DNA from 4 places in the Nocardioides sp. NPDC101246 genome. Region 1 is predicted to be linked to each of the others. Evidence: riboswitches for the same ligand, from Rfam matches in the RefSeq annotation. Region 1 holds a riboswitch; each other region holds the start of a gene.
The links. Region 1 has a riboswitch for cobalamin ahead of ACIRON_RS27625 (prenyltransferase/squalene oxidase repeat-containing protein). Riboswitches for the same ligand answer to the same signal wherever they lie in the genome.
Positions count from the first base shown of each region.

Region 2: another riboswitch for cobalamin. It lies ahead of ACIRON_RS09815 (VWA domain-containing protein); the one in region 1 lies ahead of ACIRON_RS27625 (prenyltransferase/squalene oxidase repeat-containing protein).
Region 3: another riboswitch for cobalamin. It lies ahead of ACIRON_RS09785 (nitrite reductase); the one in region 1 lies ahead of ACIRON_RS27625 (prenyltransferase/squalene oxidase repeat-containing protein).
Region 4: another riboswitch for cobalamin. It lies ahead of ACIRON_RS09850 (FecCD family ABC transporter permease); the one in region 1 lies ahead of ACIRON_RS27625 (prenyltransferase/squalene oxidase repeat-containing protein).

Region 1 covers NZ_JBIWNX010000020.1:42,635-45,514, forward strand. The annotation lists gene ACIRON_RS27615 (NYN domain-containing protein) at 1-739, shown strand, start outside; gene ACIRON_RS27620 (glycoside hydrolase family 19 protein) at 750-1,406, opposite strand; cobalamin riboswitch at 1,486-1,610, shown strand; gene ACIRON_RS27625 (prenyltransferase/squalene oxidase repeat-containing protein) at 1,676-2,749, shown strand; gene ACIRON_RS27630 (hypothetical protein) at 2,743-2,880, shown strand, end outside.
Region 2 covers NZ_JBIWNX010000004.1:423,404-426,283, reverse strand. The annotation lists gene ACIRON_RS09815 (VWA domain-containing protein) at 1-1,302, opposite strand, end outside; cobalamin riboswitch at 1,327-1,468, opposite strand; gene cbiE (precorrin-6y C5,15-methyltransferase (decarboxylating) subunit CbiE) at 1,485-2,687, shown strand.
Region 3 covers NZ_JBIWNX010000004.1:417,221-420,100, reverse strand. The annotation lists gene ACIRON_RS09790 (precorrin-8X methylmutase) at 1-570, opposite strand, end outside; partial or broken gene ACIRON_RS09785 (nitrite reductase) at 1,231-1,419, opposite strand; cobalamin riboswitch at 1,475-1,680, opposite strand; gene ACIRON_RS09780 (ABC transporter substrate-binding protein) at 1,783-2,880, shown strand, end outside.
Region 4 covers NZ_JBIWNX010000004.1:433,562-436,441, forward strand. The annotation lists gene ACIRON_RS09840 (ribonucleotide reductase N-terminal alpha domain-containing protein) at 1-156, opposite strand, end outside; gene ACIRON_RS09845 (ribonucleotide-diphosphate reductase subunit beta) at 171-1,169, opposite strand; cobalamin riboswitch at 1,301-1,516, opposite strand; cobalamin riboswitch at 1,606-1,789, shown strand; gene ACIRON_RS09850 (FecCD family ABC transporter permease) at 1,900-2,880, shown strand, end outside.

The DNA.
Region 1 (2,880 bases):
CGCGCTGCTCATCGACGCCGACAACGCCCCCGCGTCCAAGATCGACGCGATCTTGAACGACCTGGCCGAATACGGGGAGGTGACGATCCGCCGGGCGTACGGCAACTGGACCAAGCCCGAGCTCAAGGGGTGGATCGAGGAGCTGCACGACGCCGCGATCAGGCCGATGCAGCAGTTCGACCTGACCGCGCACAAGAACGCCTCCGACATGGCGCTCGCGATCGACGCCGTGGAGCTGCTACATGCGGCGGTCCCGGACGCGTTCGCGCTGGTCTCCTCCGACTCCGACTTCACGCCGCTGGTGCACTACCTGCGGGAGAAGGGGCGCGCGGTCTACGGCTACGGCCGGGAGAAGACGCCGGCGCCGTTCAAGAGCGCCTGCACCCGGTTCACCGTGGTGGAGAAGCTCGGCGGCTCCGAGGAGGAGACCGAGGCTGACACCGAGGCCGGTGCCACGCCCGCCCGCAAGCCGTCCTCCTCGGCGACTTCGGGACAACTCCTGAAGCGCAACGCCCGGCTGATCCAGCTGCTGCGCAACTCCATCGCGGCGGCCGCCGACGACGACGGCTGGGCCCTGGTCGGCACGGTCGTCTCGCGCATCCGCAACCAGTCCTCCGAGGACCCGCGCAACTACGGGTACGCCACCTGGACCAAGCTGATCAAGGCGATTGACCTCTTCGAGCTCAAGGACGAGGGCACCTCGGCGATCGCGGTCAGCGACAAGCGCACGAAGAAGTGACGTACGTCTGCTAGGACGCGTCCGGGGTGCGGTCCTGGCTGCTCGCCTTCTTCGGGCGGGTGCAGTCGATCCCCTTGGGCACCGACCCGTTGAGGTGCTTCAGCGCGGCCTTGAAGTCGCGGCAGCGCTCGGTGTCCTCCTCCTTGTTGTACGGATACCCGATCGCCGCGTTGACCGCACCCATGTCGAGGACGTCGGCGAGCGGGTTGATGTCGCGGGCGACGGTCCAGTACCACCGCGAGATCGGCGCGCTGTGGTCCAGCGACCTGGCCAGCTCCGGGCGGCGGCGCAGGTCGATCCCGAGGTAGGCGCCGGCGTCGGTGTAGTTGGCCTCGCCAGTCAGCTGGATGTAGCCACGGCCGGCGTACTTCCGCTTGTCGCGGCCCTTGGCGTCGTGGTGGAAGGAGCTCTCGTGGGCAAGCGTGGTCAGGTAGGCCGCCTGCCGGTAGGGGGTCGTGATCCGGGCGTCTGACATGGCGCGGTTGAGGGTCGGCAGCCCGGTCTCGACGGTCTTCCTGTCGCCGACCCTGTCGCCGAACATGGCGACCAGATCTGCGTACGTGACCGAGGTCCGAGCCGGTTGCGCGACCGCCGTCGTGGTCGGGCAGAGAGCGAGAAGGGTGGCCGAGATCGATAGTGCGACAAGGCCGAGAATCCTGTGGCGCATGGGGACAGAGTGACTGCTCGTCGGCGATCCCGCAAGAGGCGCTCGCCAGGCATAGGATTGCCCCGAAACAAGCAGAGCCTCAATCAACACACGCCGTGGTGGGGGAAGCCGGTCGAATCCCGGCGCTGACCCGCAACCGTAGGCCCGGGACGCCGACCGCGACCCGAGTGAGCCGGAGCACCTGCCGACGGACGCGTACTGACCTGACGCTGTCGTGGAAAGCAGCGGGTCGGCCCTGGGCCTTCCCGACGAACAGCGCGGAAGGAACCATGAAGAAGACCGTCCTCGGTGGCATCGCCGCCGCTCTCGCCCTCACCTCGCTCGCCGGCTGTGGCGAGAAAGCCATCGAGGAGGGGGAGAAGTCCACCTACGACGCCAAGGTGTCGACCTCGGTGGCCGACTGGCTCGTGGCCCAGGCGCCGGAGGGTGTGGCCCACAACGCGCAGTACGGCACCGACGACTTCGGGCTCAGCGCCGACATCGGGATCGCGCTGGCAGAGGTCGGCGGCTACGACGAGGAGCTCTCCACGATCGCCTCGGCCGTGATGGCCAACAAGAAGGCCTACACCTCACCCGGGTTCGGCACCGTCACCTCGGCCGGGTCCACCGCGAAGGCGCTGGTCCTCCAGCAGAACGTGGACGCCTCCGACCCCGGTCTGCTGAAGCAGCTCGAGGGCACGGTCGCCGCCAACGGCCGCATCGCCGACAAGCTCGACCCCAAGAACAAGGAGGCGGCCGACTACTCCAACACCATCGGACAGTCGTACGCCGTGTGGGCACTGAACAACGCCGAGAGCAAGAAGGCCGCGGCCGCGACGGAGTTCCTGGCCGGGCAGCAGTGCGAGGAGGGGTGGTTCCGGGTCACCTTCGCGGCCGACCCCACCGCTGCCGACCAGACCTGCGACGCCGACCCGAAGGCCGTCCCGGACGCCGACGCCACCGCGTTCGCGCTGATCGCCCTCTCCGGCGTGGCCTCGCCGGAGGCGGAGAAGGCCGTCGAGGCAGGCGTGGAGTGGCTGAAGGAGACCCAGGCGAAGGACGGGTCGTTCAAGGCGGCGACCGGCAACATCGCCAACTCCAACACCACCGGCCTGGCCGGGTGGGCGTTCGGGCGTGCCGGTGAGGCCGACGCCGCGGAGAAGGCGGCGACCTGGGTCGCCGACCACGTCGTGACCTGTGGTGACGACGCCGGCGCGGTCGCCTACGACGACGCCGCGCTGACCGAGGGCAACACCAAGGGGCTGACCAAGGAGTCCGAGGGGATGTATCGCCTCGCGGCCGCTCAGGCGCTGCCGTCGCTGGTCTTCCTGCCCAAGGACGCGACCGCGAAGAGCTCGTGCTGATCCTGCGGTCCACCTCGGTGGCCCTGGCGATCCTTGCCGGGGCCACCGCACCCGTCTTCACGACCGTCTCCGCATCCTCTGCCGCCGAGGGGTGTGACGGCGTCACCGTCGTCGTCGAGCCCAACGCGCTG
Region 2 (2,880 bases), on a different contig from region 1:
GCCCAGGCCGGTCACGGTCAGGAGGCGGGGGCGGTAGGCGGCGCCTGCGGCGGTGACCGTGTTGGTTTCGACACCGCTCGCTGCGCTCGCGGGCTCAACCAGCGAAGAATCGTCGCTCGTGGGCTCGACCGACGGGGGTTCGACCGACGGGGGTTCGACCGACGGGTCTTCCGCGTCGGCCGCACCGTCGCCGTCGGGCGGCGCCTGATCGGGCCCGTTCTCGGGCCCTTCCTCAGGCCCATTTTCAGGGCCACCTTCCGGCGGCTCGGGCGGCAGCTCGTCGTCGCCGAGGATGCGGTCGAGCAGGTCCTCGTCGAGCCCGGGGGCGTCGAAGGGGTTGCGACGGCGGCGGTGCGGGAGGGCCAGCAGGGCGGCGCGGCGGATGTCGGCGCGGGTGACCTCGGAGCGCCCGGCCCAGGCCGCGTGCGCGACCGCGGTGCGGGCGGTGACGATGTCGGCGCGCAGCCCGTCGACCTCGAACGCCGCGCAGACCTCGGCGATCTTGAGCAGCCCGGGCGCGGTGAGCCGGACCTTGCCGACCAGGGCGCGCGCGGTGGAGACCCGCGAGGTCAGGTCGCGCTCGGCGGCCAGATAGCGCTCGACGAACCCGGGAGCGTCCAGGTCGAAGGCCATCCGGCGGCGTACGACCTCGGCGCGCAGCGCCGGATCCCGGGGCGCGGCGACCTCGACGGTGAGCCCGAAGCGGTCCAGCAGCTGCGGGCGCAGCTCGCCCTCCTCGGGGTTCATGGTGCCGATCAGCACGAACCGGGCGGCGTGCTCGACCGAGACGCCGTCGCGCTCGACGCTGACCCGGCCCATCGCCGCCGCGTCCAGCAGCAGGTCGACGAGGTGGTCGTGGAGCAGGTTGACCTCGTCGACGTAGAGCAGGCCGCGGTGGGCCCGCGCAAGCAGCCCCGGCTCGAACTCGACCGCGCCGCGCGACAGCGCGCTCTCCAGATGGAGCGAGCCGACGACGCGGTCCTCGGTGGCCCCCACCGGGAGCTCGACCAGCCGCACCGGCCGGCTCTCCACGACGGCGGCGGACCCGAAGGGACCGTCCGGCGACTCCGCGGAGGGGTCGGCGGGGTCGATCGAGAACCGGTCCCCGGCGTAGACCGAGATCGAGGGCAGCACGGCCGCCAGACCGCGTACGGCCGTCGACTTCGCGGTCCCCTTCTCGCCACGGACCAGGACCCCGCCGATCTCCGGGGAGATGGTGGTGAGCACGAGCGCGAGGCCCATGTCGTCGAGGTCGTCCGCCTGGCAGCCGAGGACGGCAGAAAATGGGTAGTGCACCGGCATGAGAGGCTCCCGCTCCCTATCGCGTTGATTGGATGGACGCGAGGCCGGTCTTCGGACTTGTCGAGTCCCCGTGATGGGGCTCGATTCACCGCAGCGGGCCTGTGCCGGATTCCCACCGGCTTCCCAGATTCTCCCCAGTCGGGGCACCTCGCGCCTGTGCGGTCACTGTAGCGTCTGGCCTCATGATCGTCGTGGTGGGCATCGGTGCCGGAGGTTGGGACGAGATTCCCGTACGTCACCAGCAGCTGATCCGGGAGTCGGCCGTCCTCCTCGGCGGCAAGCGTCATCTCGACCTCGTCCCGGATGTCCCCGGCCAGCGGCGCGAGCCCTGGCCGTCGCCGCTGCGCGAGGGGCTCCCGGCACTGCTCGACGGCATCGGGGATGCGGTCGCCTTGGCTTCGGGGGACCCGCTGGTCTCCGGCATCGGCACGACGCTGATCGACCTGCTCGGCGCAGCGAACGTACGCATCGAGCCGGCCGTCTCCTCCGTCGCCCTCGCCCGCGCCCGGATGGGTTGGGCGGCCGAGACGTGCGTGGTCGTCAGCCTCGTCGGCCGCGAGGTGTCACTGATCGCGCGCGAGCTCGCACCCGGCCGCCGGATCCTGGCACTCTCCTCGGACGGGTCGACTCCTGCCTCGATCGCGAACCTCCTGGTCGGGGCCGGTTTCGGGGCCTCGACGATGACCGTCCTGGGCGAGCTCGGCGCGGAGACCGAGAGCGCACGGACCGCGACCGCCTCCGCGTGGGACGCGGAGTCGCCGCGGCTCAACATCGTGGCGATCGAGTGCGTCGGCGCACCCCTCCTCGGCTGGGCCGCCGGCCTTCCCGACGACGCGTTCGAGAACGACGGCCAGCTGACCAAGCGCGACCTGCGGGCCTCGGCCCTGGCCCGCCTGACCCCCACCGCCGGCGCGCACCTGTGGGACGTCGGCGCCGGTGCCGGCTCGGTCGGTATCGAGTGGATGCGGGCGCACCCGTCCTGCACCACGACCGCGGTCGAGGCCTCCCCCGAGCGCGCCGCCCGGATCGCCCGCAACGCGACCCGCCTCGGCGTACCCGGCCTGGCCGTCGTCCAGGGCCGCGCCCCCGATGCGTTGCGCGATCTCCCGGAGCCCGACGCGATCTTCATCGGCGGCGGCGCCACCCGACCAGGAGTGCTCGACACATGTCTCGCTGCCCTCCGCCTCGGTGGCCGGCTCGTCGTCCACGGCGTCACCCTGGAGACCGAGCAACTCCTGGCCGCTGCCTATCAGCAGCATGGCGGTGAGCTCACCCGGATCTCGGTCGAGACCTCAGCCCCGATCGGCACGTTCACCGGCTGGGTCCCCGCACGGGCTGTGACGCAGTGGTCCTTCGTCGTCCCCACCGACAGCGCCAACGGGTGAAAGAAAATTTTCTTCTATCCGGTCGACCCGCCCCGGCAGAAGACGAATCCAGGCGAACGAAAGTTCGTTCGCCCGCCGCGCCCCAGCCTCACACCCAGGGAAAGAAAATTCCTTCCCCTGGCAAGTAGATCCCAACTGGAATCCTCGGCGCCGAACGAATTTTCATTCGCCTCTCGGTCCACCACCGCGTAGC
Region 3 (2,880 bases), on a different contig from region 1:
GATGTCGATCCCGTGATCGGCGGCGAAGGAGGCGAGCGCCTCCTTGGACTCGGCCGCGCCGATGAAGCCGACCGGGCAGCCGACGATCGCGGCCGGCCGCGGACCGCCGTCGAGGATCATCTCGAGCAGATGGAAGAGCGCCGTCGGGGCGTTGCCGATGGCGACCACCGCACCCTCGACGTAGGGCTCCCACAGGGACAGCGCGGCAGCGGTGCGGGTGGTCCCCCACATCCGGGCCAGCGCCGGGACCCGGTCGTCACCGAGCATGCAGAGCACCTCGTTCTCGCGCGGGAGCCTGCTCCGCGTGACCCCGGTGGCGACCATCGTCGCGTCGCACAGGATCGGCGCCCCGGCCTCCAGCGCGCCCCGCGCGGCCTTCACCAGGCCGGGGTGGATGACCAGGTCGGCGGCGAGGTCGACCTGCCCGCTGCCGTGGATCATCCGCACCGCGAGCCGCTCGGCGTCGGCGGGCACCGCGGAGAGGTCGGACTCGCGCCGGATGGTCGCGAATGAGTCGACGTAGATCGCCGGCCCCTGGTCGATGTAGTCGTAGCGCCGGGTCGGGCGCACCTGCGGCGAGGGCACGAGTACGCCGCGCCACGGCGTCACCACGACCGCCGGCGCCCGCTCGGCCAGCGCCGTGACCGCCGCCCGGTCCAGGGCCCCCTCGGCAAATCCGACGTGCTCGCCGCCGGGCACCTCACCGAACTCCAGCTCGGTGGCCGCGACCGGCACCCGGGCGTCGGCCACGACCGGCTCGACCAGAGGAGCGTCGAGCTCGGCGACGTGCCAGGCCGCCGACGGTCCCTCGCCGCGTACGTCCAAGAACTGAGCAGCGAGCGAGACCAACCGGGAAGCGGCCTCGGCGAGCGGCACGACCGGCCCCCACGAGTCACCGACCCGGAGCTGGCCCTCGGCCGCGGAGAGCGCCACCAGCCCGAGGTCGCACTCGCGCGAGACCAGGTCGCCGCGACCGTCGTCGAGCACGAAGAGGAACCGCCCCGGCAGCGCGGCCAGCCGCGGCGAGGCGCACAGCAGCCGGTCCAGCGACGCCGCGACGCCGCGCAGGTCGGCCCGTCCCCCGGCGAGCCCGCTCTGCGGGGAGAGCATCACGTTGCGTACGAGCTCGTGGGTCTGCGCCGGCACCAGACCGGTCGCCTTGAGCGCAGAGAGCACCTCGCCCGGCAGGTCGTTTCCAGACTGGCCGCCCTCGACGCTCGGCAGGCCGCGCACCTGCAGGTTGGCGCGGCCGGTGAGGTAGATCCGCCCGTCGCCGTAGGTCTCCGCCACGGAGATCAGCGAGAGCAGCGCGGCGGAGGAGACGGACCCGCCGATCAGGCGCAGCCGCACCAGCAGGCCGTCCTCGGCCGCCCACGGACGACCGACTCCGGGGCACCGGTCGGTTCGGACTCGCGACATCAGGACACCTGCTCTGCGTCATGTGCCCTTGCGCGGGGCACGTGGTGACCTGGCGGCGGGTGCCGCCAGAGCCAGCAGGTCTTCGGACTCGGAATCGATCGGAGCGGAGCGCCTTCCCGGAGCCAGGCTCCAGTGGCTGCCCTCCCCGGAAGGAGTGCGTGCCCCGCCCGTCATCCTCACCGCTGCGCGTCAGTCCCGGACTTTCACCGGGTTCCCTGACCCCATCAGGCATGGAGTACGACTGGCAGGGCGAGACTACCCACTTGCGGACACGGCACCGAATTGCTCGCCCTCCGGCCGCGGTTGTGCCAGGGTTCGCCTACTCGGAACCTCCCGACGCCACCCCCACAGATGGAGTCTCCCGTGACCGGCTCGGTTCATCGGCAGCTGCTCGTTCTCGCGCCGATCTCGGCGCTCGCACTCAGCCTGACGGCCTGTGCCACGACCTCGGACTCGAAGGTCTCGATCGGTCTGGTGGTGCCGACCTCCGGCGCCCAGAAGTCGATCGGCACGGACATGTCGCGGGGCTTCGACCTCTACCTCGACCAGCACGGCGGGAAGCTCGGCGGCCGGCTGATCGACGTCGTCGAGGCCGACGAGGGCGACCGGACCGAGATCGGCGTCGCCGCGGTGACCAGGCTGATCCAGGACGACGAGGTCCAGGCGGTCGTCGGGGTGGTGAGCTCGGAGACGGCGCTGGCGGCCAAGGACGTCGCGAAGAACAGCGAGACGCCGCTGATCGTGACCGGCGCCGGCGCCGACGAGTTCGCCGACGGCTCCGACTACCTGTGGCGTACGTCCTCGACCAACGCGGGTCTGGGCAGCGCGCTCGGGAAGGCGGTCGCCCAGGGGACCGACCGGGGCTCGGCGTACGTCATCGGCTCCGACGACGCGGCCGGTCACGAGTTCTCCGACAGCTTCATGATCTCCCTCGAGGCGTCCGGCAGCAACGTGGCGGGCCAGAGCTACACCCCGGCGGGCGTGAGCGAGGAGTGGTCGGGGCTCTTCGAGAAGGTGAAGGAGTCGGGCGCGGACGCGATCTTCGCCGCCTATGCCGGGAAGGAGGCGGAGGCGTTCGTGAAGCAGTACCGCGAGTCCGGGCTGGCCAAGAGCATCCGGCTCTACGGCCCGGGCTTCCTCACCGAGGGCGACGTGCTGTCCGCGCTGGGCGGCGCGGCATCAGGGGTACGGACCGCGCTGCACTACAGCGACACGATGGACTCGCTGATGAACGACGCCTTCGTGAAGGACTACCGCAAGGCGTACGACGCCACCCCGACGGTCTACTCGGTCCAGGCCTACGACGCCGCGGCCGCGCTCGACAAGGCGCTCGGCCTCTCCGACGACGTCGACCGCAACGAGATCGCCGACTCCCTCGGATCGGTCGGCACCATCGTCAGCCCCCGCGGGAACTGGTCCTTCGACCCCAACCACAACCCCGACCAGCCCTACTTCCTGCGG
Region 4 (2,880 bases), on a different contig from region 1:
GGTCTCGTAGCGTTCGCGGACGCTCTGGCCCTCCACGGTGTACTTCGCCTTGAACATCGCGTAGCCCGCGGTGGTCATGAAGGCGGGCACGACGCCCTCGGCCTGCAGCGCCTTGCGCTCGGCGGAGAGGGTCTCCCAGCTGCTGTTGCTGCCCATCAGACTGTTCGTCATTAGAAGCTGAACTCCGTCTCGCCGATGTTGCGGTTGTATTCGTTGCCGGTGACCTGGAAGAAGTCGTGGAACTGGGTGCCGTTGATGCCGCTGTAGAACCACTCGGCGATCGGGTTGTCCTCGACCCCGAACAGCGGCTCCATCCGCATGTTCTCCAGCGTCATGTCGACCCGGGACTTCACGAAGGCCTCCAGGTCGGCCTGGTCGATGCCGGTGATGGGCCCGTGGGCGAAGAGCATCTCCACGATCCGGGCCTCGTGGGCGTAGAGGTGCTCGGCGACGCCGCGGACGCGCTCGAACAGGTCGGAGCGCTCGGCCTCGAACTTGTCGGCCGGCACGGTGGCGGCGTACTCCTCCAACACCGTGTTGAACAGCCAGGCGCCGCCGGTGGCGTGCAGGTTCTCGTCGCGGGCGGAGAAGTTGATGCCGCTGATCACGTTCTGCAGCAGGTTCTTCCCGCCGGACTGGAAGTGCTTGAGGAAGGCGAAGTTGGAGTAGAGGACGCAATTCTCCATCAGCGTGAAGACGCTCAGCGCGTAGAGCAGGTCCTCGTCGGCGATGGCCTCCCACACGAAGGCGATCCGCTCGGCCAGCACCGGGTCGTTCTTGTAGGAGTCGTAGAACTCCTCGGTGTCGATCATCAGGGTCTTGTTGAGCTTCGCGTAGAACGGCGCGTGCATGTTCAGCTCGGCGAACGAGAAGGCGTTCGTCATCATCTGGACCTCGGGCCGCGGGAAGGAGTGGAAGAGCCGGTCGCCCCACACCTCGCCGCCCAGGATCAGCTCGTAGATGGTGAACAGCTTCAGCGTCGTCTTGACCGCGGCCTGCTCGGCGTCGGTCATGTTGACCAGGAAGTCCTGCTTGTCGTTCTCGACCGGGATCTCCTCGGCCGTCCAGAAGATGCTCCGCTGCTTCTTGGCCAGGTCCTCGGCCATCGGATAGTCGAAGACGTACGCCGACTTCTCCGTGCGGATCGGTAGACCCTCGGTGTCGATCATCTTCTCTCATGCCCCCTTGGTCCGCGGGACCCACGGCCCGCTCCGGATGTCTCGTGCATCCGTTCCGGGGGCAGGAGAGGACAGCGTCGTACGCGCTTGATCCCCTGACCTTCCCTCGAGGTCGCGGACCCCACCATGAGGTGGGCACTGGCAGGTCTTCGGACTCGTGGGCTTCGTGCTCGGTCCTAGTGGCCGTCGCTTCCCAGGGGCATGGCTTGCTCCCAGTGCTTCGTGAAGGCGGTCGTTCCCACTCACCGCTGCGGGGCAGTCCCGGACTCACACCGGGTTCCCTCTTGCCTCTCCCTCCCCGTCGCCGAGGAAGGAGAACCAGCTGCGAGGACCACTATATGCGGGAATTACACCAATGCAACTTCCTAGATCTTGTGCTTCGCCGTGTCGTCGGAAACATCCCCGGCACCGGTTCGACGACCCGTGCTAGCCTCTGCGCCGAGTCGAACGCATCCGGATGGATGCCAGGGAACTCCGGTGAGAATCCGGGACTGGCGCGCAGCGGTGAGGGCGACGGCGAGACCAGCAAGCCACTGGGGAGAAGTCCCTGGGAAGGCGGCCTCGCCGGGTGAACCCGAGTCCGAAAACCTGTCGGCTCAGATGTACGTCACGGCCCTCGCGACCAGGGTCCAGAGGACTTGAGAGGCCGACCGCCGTGGAAGACCGTGTCCGTGCTCGCGCCCGCGATCGCGCCGGGAGACGACGCGTCCCGTTCCTACCGCTGGTGGCCGGGTTGCTGCTCGCCTCGGCGCTGAGCGTGGTGGCGTCCCTGGCGTTCGGGTCCGAGCACATCCCGCTCGCCGATGTGGTTGCGACGGTGACCGACCGGCTCGAGGGGGAGGCTCCCGGGAGATGGGACGTGATCGTGTGGGAGCTGCGGCTGCCCCGCGCGCTGATGGCGCTCGTCGTGGGCGCCGGGCTGGCCGTCGCCGGCGCCGGCATGCAGACCCTGGTGCGCAACCCGCTGGCCGACCCGTTCCTGCTCGGCATCAGCTCCGGCGCAGCAGTCGGGGCGACGGCTGCGATCACCACCGGCGCCCTGGTCGGCTTCGGGATCTACGCGGTCTCGACCGGTGCCCTGCTCGGGGCGATCGGGGCAGCGCTGCTGGTCTGGCTGGTGGCGACCGCGCAGGGCGGACTGACCCCGATCCGGCTGGTGCTCTCCGGGGTGGTGCTCTCCTCGGGGCTCTCCGCGATCGCCTCCTTCCTGGTCTTCGCCAGCGACGACCCGCGGGCCGCGAACTCGGTGATGTTCTGGATGCTCGGCAGCGTCGGCGGCGCCAGCTGGGAGAAGCTGTGGGTGCCCGCGGTCGTCGGCCTCGTGCTCGCCGCCGGGATGCTGGCGTTGCACCGGTGGCTGGACGCGCTCGCCGCCGGGCCGGAGACCGCGGCCGCGCTCGGTGTGAACGTCGCGGCGCTGCGCGGTGCCCTGTTCGTCGGCCTCTCCGTGCTGGTCGGCGTGCTGGTCGCGGTGAGCGGCGGGATCGGGTTCGTCGGCCTGATCGTGCCGCACGCCGCCAGGCTGCTCGTCGGGGCTCGGCACCGGGTGGTGCTCCCGGTCGCGGCGCTGGGTGGCGGGCTCTTCCTGCTGTGGGTCGACGTGCTCGCGCGGATGGTGGCCCGACCGCAGGAGATCCCGCTGGGGGTGGTCACCGGCGTCGTCGGTGCGCCGCTCTTCCTGCTGCTGATGGGCCGGAGCCGC